DNA from 3 places in the Paenibacillus uliginis N3/975 genome. Region 3 is predicted to be linked to each of the others. Evidence: riboswitches for the same ligand, from Rfam matches in the RefSeq annotation. Region 3 holds a riboswitch; each other region holds the start of a gene.
The links. A riboswitch is a leader RNA that binds a small molecule or an ion and turns the genes downstream of it on or off. The one in region 3 is predicted to bind ZMP and ZTP.

Region 1 (5,036 bases), 100 kb from region 3:
AGTATCATATTAATAATCAGCTTTATGAGTTTAATTTAAAGAATTTCCCAGTAGATTTAGGTGGGAGATACCAAGAAATTAATTTATTTCTGAAGGATGAAAATGGCAAGGTTCGCGGGGGAATATTAGGTGAAATTTGCTGGAATTGGTTAGAGATTCATACTTTTATAATTGATGAAGACATGCGTAAATCGGGTTATGGAACTAAACTATTATTAGAAATAGAACAAATAGCTTTGGAGACGAGTTGTGACTTCATAAAAGTAGATACTTTAAGTTTTCAAGCATTAGATTTTTATAAAAAACACGGGTTTCAAGAGTTTGGTACCCTTGATAATGTCGGAAGAGATTTTAAGCATTACTATCTAAAAAAAGATTTATAGACAGTTTAATGATTGCATTAATTGAAAACACCTATAATAAAAGAAAAAAGCTCAGATAATTAACTCTGAGCTTTTTTCTTTTATTAAATTCATGTTGACCCTGACATTAGTGTCATCGTTTATAATCAGATTAGACCCATACAATTACAATTGGAGGCATGACACTTGAGAATTGGAGAACTCGCCAATCGAACCGGAGTCAGCATCCGCTCTCTTCGTTATTATGAGCAGCAGGGATTGCTTGCTCCCAAACGGCATGATAACGGATATCGTGAATATTCCTCATTCATGATTGAACAAGTGCAGACTATTCAATTTTACTTGAAATTAGGTTTGACTACTGAACAAATCGCCGGCTTTCTGAATTGCGTGTTGATGAACAAAGAAGCATTTTGTAAAGAGGTTCTTCCGGTATATCAACAGAAACTGAAAGAAATTGATGATCAAATCAAGCAGCTTGAGAGCATAAAGTCAAATCTGGAGGAACGCATAAGTTCGATTATTGAAGAACATCCAGCCAGTGAAATCAATTCCTTGAAAGTGGGATGTAACAATGAATGAGCCAACGATTCACATTATAGGTATATCCGGAAGTCTCCGTAACGGTTCGTCTAATACGAATCTGTTACGTGCAGCTGCCACTTTGGCTCCTAAACATGTTAAGTTGACGATTTTCGATGGATTAGGTGATCTTCCGCATTTCAATCCCGAAATCGACGGAGAGGAAGTACCGGAAGCTGTGATCGATTTTCGGACACAACTTAAGGCCGCTGACAGCGTGTTAATTAGCACACCGGAATATGCAAGTGGTGTGCCAGGCGTTCTTAAGAACGCGATTGACTGGACGGTGTCATCGAGTGAGTTATATAACAAACCGACAGGTGTGCTGAGTGCCTCACCACATCCTTCAGGCGGTGAAAATGCTCATGCGTCACTTTTAATGACTCTGAATATGTTGAATGCACATATAGTCTCTGGGGGAACGATGTGTATTCCACAAATAAGTTTGAAAATGAATGCAGCGGGAGACATCACGGACAATGGTTTGGCAAAGGAAATAATAGCAGTGCTTCATGCTCTGGAAAAAGCTTTGAATACCGAGTTATAAACAATTTTATTTACAAAGGGGATAGCAGAATGCTTGAGACAATGACAAAAGAGAATTTTTCAGAACTCATCGACAAAGGTTTAACGCTGGTTGATTTTTGGGCGCCTTGGTGCGGACCTTGTAAAATGCAGCTTCCCATTGTGGAAGAGCTTTCCGTCGAACTACAAGATTCTATAGTCATCGGTAAAGTGAATGCAGATGAAGAGCCCGAGCTCTCTTCTAAGTATGGCGTGATGGGTCTTCCGACACTGATTCTATTTAAAAACGGCCAACCGGTGGAAAAACTGGTGGGCTTGCAGCGGAAAAATTCCATTATAGGCAAAATCCAAACTCACCAATAAAAGTACCCCTTCATGTTGCAAATAGGCGAAGATTTCAGTATGATTTACATGACAAATGAAATGCTTATGTGTGACTGGCGGAACATGGGGAACCATGAGGGAGCACATGAATGGCAGCGGCCGTACGCCTGGGCAGAGGTAAGGAGTTTCTTTCTCCTTGCCTCTTTTATTTTTGAGATAAGCAAGCTTAGACTTCGGGGTGAACTGCATCCTTATCTCGCAAGAATAAACTACCGCTATGAGCGGTAAAATGGGGGATATGCCAATGTTGCAAACTAAGAAAATAATGCTGCTCGGTTCGGGAGAACTAGGAAAGGAAGTTTTGATCGAAGCTCAGCGTCTGGGAGTTGAGACGGTAGCGGTTGATCGTTACGCTCATGCACCTGCCATGCAGGTAGCCCACCGTCATTATGTGATCGATATGCTGGATGGTGAGCGGTTGCGGGAAATTATCGAACAGGAAAAACCGGATCTTATTGTACCCGAGATTGAAGCATTAGCGACTTCAGAGCTTTTAAAACTGGAGGAAGAAGGCCATCGGGTCATTCCAACAGCCCGCGCTGCGAAGCTGACGATGGATCGGGAAGGGATTAGACGTCTTGCATCAGAGAAACTGGGCCTGCCAACAGCCGGTTATAAATTTGCTGACACGTATGATCAGTTTGTTCAAGCGGTAAAGGAGATGGGGTATCCTTGCGTTATCAAACCTCTGATGAGTTCTTCAGGAAAAGGACAAAGTGTTTGCCGTGAAGAGAAGGACATTGAACAGTGCTGGAACGTAGCAATGGAAGGTGGCCGGGTTCAGAACGGGCGGGTTATTATTGAGGAGTTCATCTGCTTTGAGTCTGAAATCACACTGCTCACGGTTCGTTCCGTAAACGGAACAAGCTTCTGCGCACCAATCGGACATATTCAAGAAAACGGGGATTACATTGAGTCCTGGCAGCCGCATGATATGACAGAGGATCAGATTAAAGAAGCTAAGCATATTGCTGGAGCCATAACAGACGAACTAGGCGGATATGGTCTGTTTGGTGTTGAACTCTTTTTAACGGAGGATAAAGTTTATTTCAGCGAAGTTTCTCCGCGGCCGCATGATACTGGACTAGTGACACTCGTAACGCAAAATCTTTCTGAATTTGCATTACACGTCCGTGCGATCCTCGGTTATCCAATCCCTGAAATTGTACTTATGACGCCGGGAGCCAGCCGTCCATTGAAAGCAAGCCTTGAACTCGAACACTATTGTATTACCGGTGTGGAGAAGGCATTATCGGTCCCGAACACGCAGGTTCGTGTATTTGGCAAGCCGGTTACAAAGGCAGGTCGGAGAATGGCGGTCGCTTTATCAACGTCCGATTCGGTTGAAAATGCACGGAAACAGGCGAAATTGGCACTTGATGAGCTTGCTGTTGTAGAATCTTAACTATACGTGGTTTTTTGAAAAGTATCGGAGTTCGTTTCTCTTGACGGTGTCATTAAATGAAATGCTATGGTTGAGATAGAGCTGTGTGAGTGTTGTAGTCTCCGACACTTGCACAGCTCTTTTAAGACTTTACAATCTCTTCAACTAACAAGTATATTAAGTTATTATTACTTAAAAAATTGGGGGATGGGTGAACAATGAAAACATATCTGTATTTTGTTCGTCATGGAATTGCTCCATTTTCTTTGGAACTTGAGCGCTCGGGAGGTGCGAGCTTGAACGATCAAGGGAAATCTGATGCTAAAAGAGTAGCAGAGCTGTTAAGAGATGAAGGAATTGATGTGATCGTCTCCAGTTCGTATAACAGGGCAAGAGAAACAGTAGCTCCACTTGCTGAACTGCTACAGAAAGAGATCATTTTGTATAACGAGCTTATTGAAAGACCAATTGGTACTTTGAATGAAGCTGTATCCGATGAGGAGCTGTTAATAGGAATTGAACAATCTTTTATCGATATAGATTATTGCATGCCCGAAGGGGAGACAACGCGACAGACGCAGGATTGGGCTATACCGATCATTATGCAACTGCTCTCGGAATATAAAGGCAAGAAAATCGCGCTTGGTACCCACGGAAATATAATGACGATCATATTGAATTATTTCGATTCTAATTATGGCTTTGAATTTTGGAAGGGGACAAGCAAACCTGATATTTATAAATTGGAATTCCAAGATAATCACCTGAGCCATGTTCAGCGGTTGTGGAGTCCCGCATAAAGCAAACAATTATTAAGGGACCCTATTTTGCAATGGCCTACGGTGGACTCCATGACGATCATGTGGGAAACATCTGAGCCGGCATCCTCCAGAGTAGATGTTCTGTTAGCAGAGAGAATCCATAGTGGATATCAAGGTAATTACAAAAAACCGGAGCAAGTGATCACAACCGTCTCTAATGAAGGGCATTCAAAAATTCACCAGCTCACAGTGAACGGCCTTGAAGCAGGGACGGTTTATTTTTACCAAATACATTCAGGTAACGGACAAAGTGTGCGACTACATCTGGTATTAATCAATTAAATCTAACAATCGGCATAAACGGTATAAATAGTACCCGCCGCGAAGTTGTTCTTGGTTTATGTTGTTCAGGTACGCCAGCGAATCTTGAGCGATTTTTTTCGCATGCTCCAGATCGTTATGATCCATTGCCCCGATCGCTTGTTTAAGCCCCACTAAGTCATATGTATAGACAGCCGGCCGCAAGGTGCGAAGCAGGATGATTTTACGAATTTGAGATTGATTAAATATTCGGTACCTATTTCGTGAATCTCGTGAAGAAGTGATAAGTCCGATCTTTTCCCAGTATCGGATTGTTGAACTTGGGATGTTCGTCGCAGCAGAGACCTCCCCGATGGTCATCCATTCTTTGCTTCCACCTGAATCCAGGAAGTTAAGTTCATTAGACGCCAAGACGTGAAATGTTTCTTCAGCCAGAATTGTATCACGATACAGGTTGGCCTGAACTTGGTTAACCAATCGGAGTGCAGTATCCACTTCTTCAGATTGAATCTTGCATAAAACGTCTTTCGTTACATCCATCCCAAAACCTGGGGCCATAGCTTGAATACATTCAAAATAAGCGATATGCTCCTCTGTATAGATCCGATAACCGCTTGCTGAACGCTTTGTAGGGGGAACAATTCCCTGTGCTTCATAATTTCTTAGGGCACTTGTACTTATATTAAGTTTAGTTGCGATATCTATCGGTCTTATATT
Region 2 (5,036 bases), 2.0 Mb from region 3:
ACGGCTGATGCCGTGTCCGCCAAGATCCAGGCCGAGCTTGACGCCGCCGGAGCGCGCGGGGAGACGACCGGTGTGCTGTCGTTCGACGAGCACATCGGTCGCTACCGCGCGGACGTTGCCGTCTCGCTCGGCAGCCTGGCCGCACCGGAGGAAGCGGCACACCGGCTCTACGCCGGGCTGCGCCAATTCGATGAAGCAGGCGCGACCTTTATCCTGGCAGAATCCTGCCCGGATAAAGGTCTTGGCGCCGCGGTGATGAACCGGCTGCTGAAGGCGGCGGGTCATCATATTATATTTGCGTCCGATGATGGGCTTGCCTCAGATTAGGCGAGCGCGACACAGGCATGAATCCGTCCACAAGGGTTTTAGGCATCATTCCCCCCTTGTCCGCATATGGTGTACAAGACCATAGGGACTTGGGGGAAAAAGGCATGTTGGAAACGTCTGTCCAGTTAGGGCAACTCGCGACGATCCTGATTATGGCCGTGGCGCTGGGCTTGGATGCATTTTCACTCGGTATCGGTGTTGGAATGAGAGGCATCCGCCTGAAACATGTCCTGATCATCAGCCTGCTGATCGCCTTATTCCACACGCTGATGCCGCTGCTCGGTTTGTTTGCTGGTCGTTATGTTGGCGTTTTGCTCGGACAAGTTACGGGGCTCGCTGCAGGAGGCCTGCTTGTGCTGCTGGGGGGACATATGATCTGGAACTCTTTTCGCAAAGAGGAAGGTCGGCCGGTGAATCACACCACGCTGCTCGGAATGCTTCTGTTTTCGCTTAGTGTCAGTATCGACTCTTTTTCGGTAGGGGTTTCGCTTGGCATGTTCGTGAATGATACGGCGATCATTGTAACTTCTTTCGGCGTGATCGGAGGCTTAATGTCGATTTTCGGACTGATGCTCGGCCGGAAGGCGGGTAGCAGACTCGGTGAATATGGAGAAATGACCGGCGGTGTCATTTTGCTGGCATTTGGTTTGATGTTTATATTTTGATACAATGACGGCAGTAAAAGATACACTTTCGGGGAGGTGGAGACCGTGAAAAACATATTGTTCGTCTGCACCGGCAACACCTGTCGCAGTCCTATGGCTGAAGGTATGCTGCGCAAGCTCGCCAAGGGGAGAGGGATTCCGCTTGAAGTTCGTTCCGCAGGTGTTTCGGCTGCAGAAGGAATGCCAATCTCACGTCATGCTGAAGCAGTACTCCGCGATCAGCAGATTAAGGACGGTATGTCCTCTAAGCCACTGAGTATGGATCTTGTCGAGTGGGCAGATCTGATTCTGACATTGACGTTATCCCATAAGCAGTATGCGATTCGTCAGTTTCCTTATGCGGCGGACAAGGTTCATACGCTAAAAGAATACGTCGAGAATGATGTGCAGGTGCTTACGGATCTGCAGGAGCAGGACAGTCTGCTGGCATCCATGGAGATGATGAGATCCCTTGGCATTGAGCTTCAGGAGAAAGACAAGGTTCGGTTAATCGAGCTGCGTCAGCGTATTCCGAGTTTTGATATTTCCGATCCGTTCGGAGGTTCGCTGGAAGAGTATGAGGAAACTGCGGCAGAAATCCGTTCAGCGCTGTTCCGATTGCTGGACAAGCTGGAGAGAGAGTAAGTAACGTGATTTGCGGCTGTACAGTTCCCGTTATAGTTGAAGTCATTTACCGATCATAATTATGAATAAATATTCGTTGCTTTTCTTTTCCGTATGTTTTAAGATGAAGGGGAAAAACACGGATTCCGGTGTAACTGGCGACGAAGTGGATGAAACCACGATGGAGCACCGGAACATACGGCCGGTCGCCTGGGCAAAGAGCAATTGGTGCACGATACACGTGCGCGGACTGCTCTTTTTTTCGTCTTTTGCTAACAATTTGGGTTATAATGAAACAAGTTGTTGTACGAGCATTTTGCAAAAGTGCCGACACAAAAGATGAAACATACGAGGAGGTTTTTCATATGAAAATCGCATTGGGCACGGATCATGCAGGTATTCGTTTGAAAGAGGAAATTACGGAGGTCATTCGGAATCTCGGGCATGAGGTCGAGGACTTGGGCTGCGGCTGTTCCGACTCGGTAGATTATCCTGACTTTGCGCTTCCGGTATGTGAAAAGGTCGTATCCGGAGAAGCTGACCGTGGAATTCTGATCTGCGGAACGGGAATCGGCATGAGCATTGCGGCGAATAAGGTTCCAGGAATTCGCTGTGCGCTGACACATGATGTATTTTCGGCAAAAGCTACCCGCGAGCACAATGATAGCAACGTGCTGGCACTTGGTGAACGAGTGGTGGGCCCCGGCCTTGCAGCAGAAATCGTTACAGCTTGGCTGACGACAGATTTCAGTCAAGGTGAGCGGCATGTTGGCAGGGTGAACAAAATCAAGGCCATTGAGGAACGCTATCTGAAGGGATAAGCTCGTACTGCAGGGATGAACGGTAACTAAGTAACCTAAGTAACTTAAGTAACTAAGACATCAGGCAGTTGGCTTTCAGACTATCGCATCCAAGGAGGGCTGAAACACATGACAGATTACCCGGTTGACCATGCTTTGAGAGAACAAACGGTAACGATTATGCGGGAATTGGCTGAGGCTGCAGGTCTCAGGGCAGGCAAGGTGCTGGTCGTCGGGACCAGCACAAGTGAAATCACCGGCCGCCGGATTGGTACCGGCGGTGTGCTGGAGACCGCGCAACAGGTGCTGAACGGAATCGCAGAGGTACAGGCTGAGTTCGGTTTCGATACGGCTTACCAGTGCTGCGAGCACCTGAACCGTGCGCTTGTTGTGGAACGGAAACTACTCGAGCGATTGGGACTGACGGAAGTAGCTGCAGTACCCGTTCCTAAAGCGGGAGGATCTATGGCGTCTGCCGCTTACCGGAGCTTCGATGATCCGTGTCTGGCTGAGAGCATCTCCGCTCATGCGGGTATCGATATTGGTGAGACGATGATCGGCATGCATCTGCGCCGTGTTGCGGTACCATTTCGACCGAGTATTCGGTATATCGGGAAAGCTCGTGTGACAGCGGCATTGACGAGACCGAAATTGATCGGTGGAGAGCGGGCTGTATATCGGATGGAGCAGGAGATTGATAGGGCGGCATGTGATTAGACGTAGTTGTGATTGATGATTAACCATATATTATTTTTTAATTTAGGGAGGATACGAATATGATGGAACATTTGCGCAAGAGTGACCCGGCAGTACTGGAAGCGATGGATTTGGAACTGAAGCGCCAACGCAGTAACATTGAACTTATCGCTTCGGAGAACATTGTTAGTGAAGCTGTTATGGAAGCGATGGGATCAGTGCTGACGAATAAATATGCAGAAGGCTATCCAGGCAAACGCTACTATGGCGGCTGCGAGCGCGTTGATATTGTAGAGGATCTGGCACGTGACCGTGCGAAGCAGTTGTTCGGTGCTGAGCACGCTAACGTCCAGCCTCACTCCGGTGCACAGGCGAACATGGCTGTTTATTTGGCTGCGTTGAAGCCGGGCGATACGGTACTCGGTATGAACCTGGCACATGGTGGGCACTTGACGCACGGTAGTCCTGTCAATGCATCCGGCCTTCTGTATAACTTTGTGGCATATGGTGTGCAGGAAGATACCTTCCTAATCGATTATAACGAAGTGCGTAAAGCAGCCTTCAAACATCGTCCGCGTATGATTGTTGCCGGCGCAAGCGCTTATCCGCGAACCATCGACTTTGAAGCACTGGCTTCCATTGCAAATGACGTGGGTGCCTTGTTCATGGTTGATATGGCTCATATCGCAGGGCTTGTTGCTACAGGATTGCATCCGAACCCTGTACCTCACGCACATTTCGTTACCACAACAACTCACAAAACACTGCGCGGACCGCGCGGCGGCTTGATTCTGTGCAAACAGCCATGGGCTGCAGCTATCGACAAGGCGGTATTCCCGGGCACCCAAGGCGGACCACTTATGCACGTCATTGCATCCAAAGCAGTTGCGCTGGGTGAAGCGTTGGACCCATCCTTCAAGGAGCATGCTGAAAAAGTAGTGAAGAACGCCAAAGTACTTGCGGACACACTGATTTCTGAAGGGCTTAACATCGTATCCGGCGGAACCGATAACCACCTGATGCTGGTGGATACCCGTAATTTGGACATTTCCGGTAAAGATGCTGAGAAAGTGCTAGATTCTATCGGTATTACCGTGAACAAAAACGCGATTCCATTTGACCCTACAAGTCCGTTTGTAACAAGCGGTATCCGGATCGGTACCCCAGCTGTGACTTCCCGTGGCATGGATGAGGAAGCTATGGCTACGATCGGCAAAATTATAGCTATGGTCCTCCGTCAGCCGAAGGACGAGGCAACACTCGCAAAAGCTGGTCGTATGGTAGCTGAATTGACAGAGAAATATCCGCTGTATCCGCAATTGAAATACTAATCAATGCAACTTGGTTAGGTGAGGTAATGTAAGGCGCTCTTCGGGCCCCGTCTTCGTAGAAGACGGGGCTTTTGGTTCTTTCAGCACGATTTGGCATCTTTTTGAACAGAATGGAAACGATAGTATAATGCCAGGTTTTGCTAATGCGCCCTGACTTTTTAGAGCGCAAGAAACATGATGGATACAGGTGTAAAATCACCACGGGGAATGATATAATAGACAAGATTTATGGAGCTCACTAGATTTTACGCCCATATTGAACAAGCAGAAACGATTTCGTTGTCCTTTTCCAAAGGGCGATGACGTTTCTGCGAGAAATATAAGAAAGTATAAAATTCCATTTTATGCCTTCTTATATTTTAACATATCGTAACCAACCGGAGGGACCTGACATGGGAAAATTGGTGATTTGTGATCACCCATTGATTCAACACAAACTGACATTTATCCGCGATATGCGGACCAACACGAAAGATTTTCGCGAGCTGGTTGACGAAGTGGCCACACTGATGGCTTATGAGATAACCCGCAGTATTCCGCTGGAATCGATTTCCGTGCAAACTCCGGTAGCTGAGACCGAAGGAAAGGTTATTTCCGGCCGCATGCTGGGTCTG
Region 3 (5,036 bases):
AACCTCCGTCGCAGCCTGAAGTATTGCTGTCATGATCATGCCGGTCATCATTGCCGGAAGTGCACGCAGTACCGGAATATACAGCTGCTCCATCTTTCTTGATCATTTCGGCATCTGGAACCATATGACGTGTAAAATCATCTGGATCATTCCATGAAAAAAAGACAGCGGATGCAAGCAGGATCTCGGGATGATGGTAATTCACTTTGTGTTGATTGACAGGACGCCTAATTGAGGTATCAATCCGCTCCTGTAATCCTGTTAGTACCGCATCGATAGCCTTGTGGGCTTCACTGGAATGTTCATACGTCCAAGCGTTGAATCGTCTATCTGCTGGTAGGGAGCCTGACTTGTACTGATACGGCTCCATCTCATGTCTTGGTACAGGATTTCGAAAGAATGGTCCCCATAGCAGAGCACTTTGTGGCGTCCATCCAAACAGTTCAACATAAACGAGGTCAAACCATGCTCTTTCCCCGGGTATAGGTACCGCTTCAGCAGCATTAGGGCTGTGATGAAGCATTCTTCCAAGAAAGCGTTCTGAGAATCGTTGGTATTCCTGTGTATACATCAGCATCTCATGCCACAACTCATCTACCGCCTTACTGAACATGGGCACTCGATCAAGAACAGCACAAAGAATGAAGAACCGTTGTAGCTCAAGCCATCGCCATTCGTACTCACGTTCGGAGATGCCTGGATGCTCAGACATCATTCTCTGTCTTAATGCATCTTTGAAGCTTGCAGGAATCGATTGTTTCAGTTTGTTAGCCAGATCTACCGCTGGGCTGTCTACTCTGACCAGATCAGGTGGTGGAGGAGCATTCCGCAACCTACGGGTAATATTTAACCTTGAGCGGGATCGTACTTCTTTCAGACTTTTACGTAAAAACAGGCTGATCGAAGCCAAGCTGAACACGACCATGATAATGAGAATTATAATAAGACCTTTGCTCATATCGTTATGTCCTTTCTTAAGGGCTTTAGTGCATTATCACAAATTTATACATTTTATGCAAAACGTTTTGAAAAATGGTTAGCATGTTTCCTTGACCTGAAATGCTTTTCATGAATTATGCTTGATAGGTGACTCAAATATGAGGAGGAAATAAATATGGACAAAAAACTAGTTTTTTTTGATATAGACGGGACTCTATTGGACTATGATAAAAAGGTGCCCTTGTCAACAAAGGAAGCGATTCATGAATTAAAGGCAAACGGACATGAGGTTGCAATTGCGACGGGGCGGCCTCCGTTTCTGTTTAAGGAGCTACGGGAAGAGCTAGGTATCGATTCTTATGTCAGCTTAAACGGTCAGTATGTTGTTTATAAAGGAAACCTGGTTTACAGCAATCCGATCCCGCCTGAGGTTCTTCATTCACTTAATGAATATGCTGTAAGCTTGGATCAACCGATCATTTATACCAGTGAAGAAAATACGAAAATGAACATGACTTACCATAAGCGCGTTGAAGCCAGCTATGCCCCACATAAATTACCTATACCGGAATGTGATCCCGACTACTATTTGGGCAGACATATTTATCAGGCGGCTCTCTTTTGTACTAAAGAGGAAGAGACATCATATATCGTGAAATTCGATGATCTGCTCCGGCTTGTGCGGTGGGATGAAGTGGGCGTTGACGTAATTCCGAACGGAGGCTCCAAAGCAGCTGGAATCGAGAAGTTTATTCAGCATCTCGGTTATAAGCGAGAAGAGGTTATTGCTTTCGGAGACAATCTGAACGATCTGGAAATGCTGCAATTCGTCGGCCATGGTGTGGCAATGGGAAACGCGGACTCCGTAGTCAAGGAAGTAGCCAGATATGTAACAAAGGATGTCGATCAGGACGGCATTATGCATGGACTCCGGCAGCTCGGTTTACTGTCCGTTGACAGCGCCGTAGTATAGCTAGGTTTTCTGGATCCTTTGTACATGTTATATTTAGGTAAAATGAAGGATGAAGGAGAGAAATCTCGTGCACAGCCATCTAATAACATACTGTTTAGCCAAAAAAGGAGCTGCAGAAGACTACCCATTCGGTCCATCTCCGCTCGTCATGAAGGTCGGGGGTAAAATGTTTGCACTGATCTCCAAACCTGAAGAGAACGGGTTTACCCATATAGCATTAAAGTGTGATCCGGAAATCGCTGAGAATCTTCGGGAACAGCATGCTGCCGTTCAGCCCGGCTATCATTTGAACAAGAAACATTGGAACACTATCATCTGTGACGGCTCCTTAACGAATTCAGATATGCAGGATATGATTGATCACTCCTACGAGCTGGTTTTTAAAAGTCTTCCAAAATCTATGCGAGATTCGATTAGTGCGGTGATTTAAACAAGGGTATCGCATTGGTATATGATATATGGATTCGATTTAAGAAGCGAGGAGCCATTCATAATGCTTAAAGGTTGGAAATTTTCTGTGCTGGGTATCGTTATCGTTGGAATTGCCGCAGCGGTTGTGCCACAGTTCGGACTGATTGACTATGGAAGATCTGTTTCTTTGTTCATTTTGTTCGTTTTGTTTGTAGCGGCGCTGGAAATTATGGAACGGCTTGGCAAACGAAAAAAAGGTTAAAAATTCATCTACAATTAAAGGTGCGCCCCTCAGCAAAACGTGATATATTAAGAAAAAGTCACTATGTGTAACTGGCGTAACATGGAATACCATGAGGGAGCACATAGATAACAGCCGTACGCCTGGGCAGAGGTAAGGAGATTCCATAGGATCTCCTTACCTCTTTGTGTTTCTATAAACATAAATTGTCGAAAGGGCTGATCACATGAGCAAGGAAACGTTGATTTTGGATGGCAATCAAGTGGCGAACAGCATTAAAGAAGCATTGAAAGAGCGTGTGAAAAGATTGGTTCAGGAAGGGACAACACCTTGCCTGGCGACGGTCTTGGTCGGAGATGACCCTGCTTCGGAAACGTATGTCCGTATGAAGGGCAACGCATGCAAGAGGCTGGGGATTGACTCCAAGCGTGTGGTATTGGATCAGATGACTTCTACTGAACAGTTAATCCATGTAATAAATGAGCTGAATAACGACCCTTCTGTGCACGGGATTTTGCTGCAGCATCCTGTGCCGCATCACATTGATGAGCGGGCCGCGTTTGAAGCGATTTCGATTGAAAAAGACGTAGATGGTGTAACAATGCTCGGTTTTGCTCAAAATGCGTTTGGTCAGGCTCTATTTCCTTCCTGCACGCCTGCAGCGATTATGGCAATTATGGATGCTTACCACATTCCGATTGAAGGAAAGCATGCGGTTGTCGTTGGGAGAAGTCCGATCCTCGGCAAACCGGTATCTATGATGCTTCTGAACCGGAATGCAACGGTAACAATTTGCCATTCCAGAACACAAAATTTGGATCACCTGGTGTCACAAGGTGATATCGTGGTGGCAGCGGTCGGAAAACCGAACTTCATACAGGGAGATTGGATTAAACCGGGTGCTGTAATTATGGATGCCGGTTATAACGAAGGAAATATCGGAGATTGCGATTATGAAGCTTGCTTCCCGCATGCAAGTGCAATTACCCCAGTTCCGGGCGGAGTAGGACCTGTTACGATTGCAACACTGCTGAAACATACGGTTGATGCCGCTGAAAGATCGATGAAAGCATAAGTTTGAGCGCAAGTTGAGAGGGCAGTCCCAAAAGTGATTTTTAATTAATATCAGGGACAGTACGATTCGTACGCGTAGCGTCTTCAGTTAATCATTTTATGCTCTGCCCCGGTGTCTGAAATTTGTTATGCATGCGTTTACTATGATATTATGCACCTGACGATGGTTGAGGCTTGATTTTTGTATCATTATTCTCGAACTAACTTATAAGGAGGGTGAATATGGAGTGGTTAGCTGTACAACCCTATTATAAGATTCAAAGGGAAGTTGGAAGTACGGAACAAGTGATGTATGAGGATCATCGGACGTTATATTTGTATCGCGATAAGATCGTAACACATTATCGTGAATTTCCCGTCGCAGATGTGTTTGACCTATCTTTCCGTCAGATGGGGGATGTAGGGGGTTTTTTATACCTGCACACGAAGCTTGGAGTTTATTCTTATACTGTAAAGGAAGACCCATCCGGATTCATTGGAGCCTTTAAAAGTTTAAAACAATGAATAGTAAAGTGATAAAAATCGTCAGCGCATAGCTGGCGTTTTTTTTATCTTACGGGGTCTGTAAAGATCGCACGGTCCAGTAAATAACTGGACTAATGTCGGGAATGAAGACTTGGCTCAAGCAGGTTCCCAGAATATGCCTGTTTTTATAAACTGATAACACCAAAATGAATTGCAAGAATTTGCAAGGTAATTGTTGTCAGGAGGATTTGCATTGGGATGAAGGGGATGTCATATCCGAGATTCGCCGTATATTCCTATTCGGCAGCTTTTCTCTGGACGGCTGCATATTTCTCCCTCGGTATGTTTGTGTTCGGGGATAATTAGTCAGCCGAACGTTGAATTATACGGATATATTCACGTGGACGAAAGGATTGGGTTCCTATATCCGTTTCCAATGTGTTGATTGTGTTTATATTATACTTGGGACTGTGTGGTGCATACTTTGGTTCCGGGTAGTGTAAACGGTTGACATGCCAGTCCAGCACAGCGGCCCCCAGCACAAGTAAAGCGAACAAAATACAGCATACTGTAATCTTTCGGACGATCATTCTAATCACTCCTCACTTAAGAGTGATGCCCACTTAGTGTATTTTCATTCACAATACCTTTGACAAAAGTATTATTCATAGGCTATACTGATTCACAGTTTGAGATGTGTTTATTTTTGAGTTAATAACTACATATGGAAATAACCGGAGGAGCCTGCCAACAGCAGGCTCTTTTTGTGTTTTTTTGGTCTTACGAATTTTTGATTGGTAATACTGAGAAAAGATTAACATATTGGGGTTAAGGAGGAATCAACTTGTCGCTGCTTCATGTCGCCATTATGGCACCTATTATTTTTGCCGTTCTGGTACCTCTTATTTACAAGTTTACGAAACGTATTCACAC

Region 1: it holds a riboswitch for ZMP and ZTP, as region 3 does, so the genes downstream of both, purT (phosphoribosylglycinamide formyltransferase 2) here and B9N86_RS11055 (bifunctional 5,10-methylenetetrahydrofolate dehydrogenase/5,10-methenyltetrahydrofolate cyclohydrolase) in region 3, are expected to answer to the same signal.
Region 2: it holds a riboswitch for ZMP and ZTP, as region 3 does, so the genes downstream of both, rpiB (ribose 5-phosphate isomerase B) here and B9N86_RS11055 (bifunctional 5,10-methylenetetrahydrofolate dehydrogenase/5,10-methenyltetrahydrofolate cyclohydrolase) in region 3, are expected to answer to the same signal.

The regions. Positions count from the first base shown of each region.
Region 1 is NZ_LT840184.1:2,427,533-2,432,568, forward strand. It holds gene B9N86_RS11535 (GNAT family N-acetyltransferase) at 1-383, shown strand, start outside; gene B9N86_RS11540 (MerR family transcriptional regulator) at 549-944, shown strand; gene B9N86_RS11545 (NADPH-dependent FMN reductase) at 937-1,491, shown strand; gene trxA (thioredoxin) at 1,521-1,832, shown strand; ZMP/ZTP riboswitch at 1,893-1,973, shown strand; gene purT (phosphoribosylglycinamide formyltransferase 2) at 2,098-3,258, shown strand; gene B9N86_RS11565 (histidine phosphatase family protein) at 3,456-4,037, shown strand; gene B9N86_RS11570 (fibronectin type III domain-containing protein) at 4,065-4,340, shown strand; gene B9N86_RS11575 (MerR family DNA-binding transcriptional regulator) at 4,329-5,036, opposite strand, start outside.
Region 2 is NZ_LT840184.1:326,355-331,390, forward strand. It holds gene B9N86_RS01445 (L-threonylcarbamoyladenylate synthase) at 1-327, shown strand, start outside; gene B9N86_RS01450 (manganese efflux pump MntP) at 432-992, shown strand; gene B9N86_RS01455 (low molecular weight protein arginine phosphatase) at 1,038-1,616, shown strand; ZMP/ZTP riboswitch at 1,737-1,818, shown strand; gene rpiB (ribose 5-phosphate isomerase B) at 1,961-2,416, shown strand; gene B9N86_RS01465 (TIGR01440 family protein) at 2,525-3,112, shown strand; gene B9N86_RS01470 (serine hydroxymethyltransferase) at 3,172-4,422, shown strand; gene upp (uracil phosphoribosyltransferase) at 4,815-5,036, shown strand, end outside.
Region 3 is NZ_LT840184.1:2,324,518-2,329,553, forward strand. It holds gene B9N86_RS11035 (glycine-rich domain-containing protein) at 1-958, opposite strand, end outside; gene B9N86_RS11040 (Cof-type HAD-IIB family hydrolase) at 1,115-1,912, shown strand; gene B9N86_RS11045 (MmcQ/YjbR family DNA-binding protein) at 1,980-2,342, shown strand; gene B9N86_RS11050 (hypothetical protein) at 2,406-2,585, shown strand; ZMP/ZTP riboswitch at 2,643-2,720, shown strand; gene B9N86_RS11055 (bifunctional 5,10-methylenetetrahydrofolate dehydrogenase/5,10-methenyltetrahydrofolate cyclohydrolase) at 2,791-3,639, shown strand; gene B9N86_RS11060 (hypothetical protein) at 3,861-4,142, shown strand; gene B9N86_RS11065 (hypothetical protein) at 4,466-4,693, opposite strand; gene B9N86_RS11070 (Na+/H+ antiporter subunit A) at 4,948-5,036, shown strand, end outside.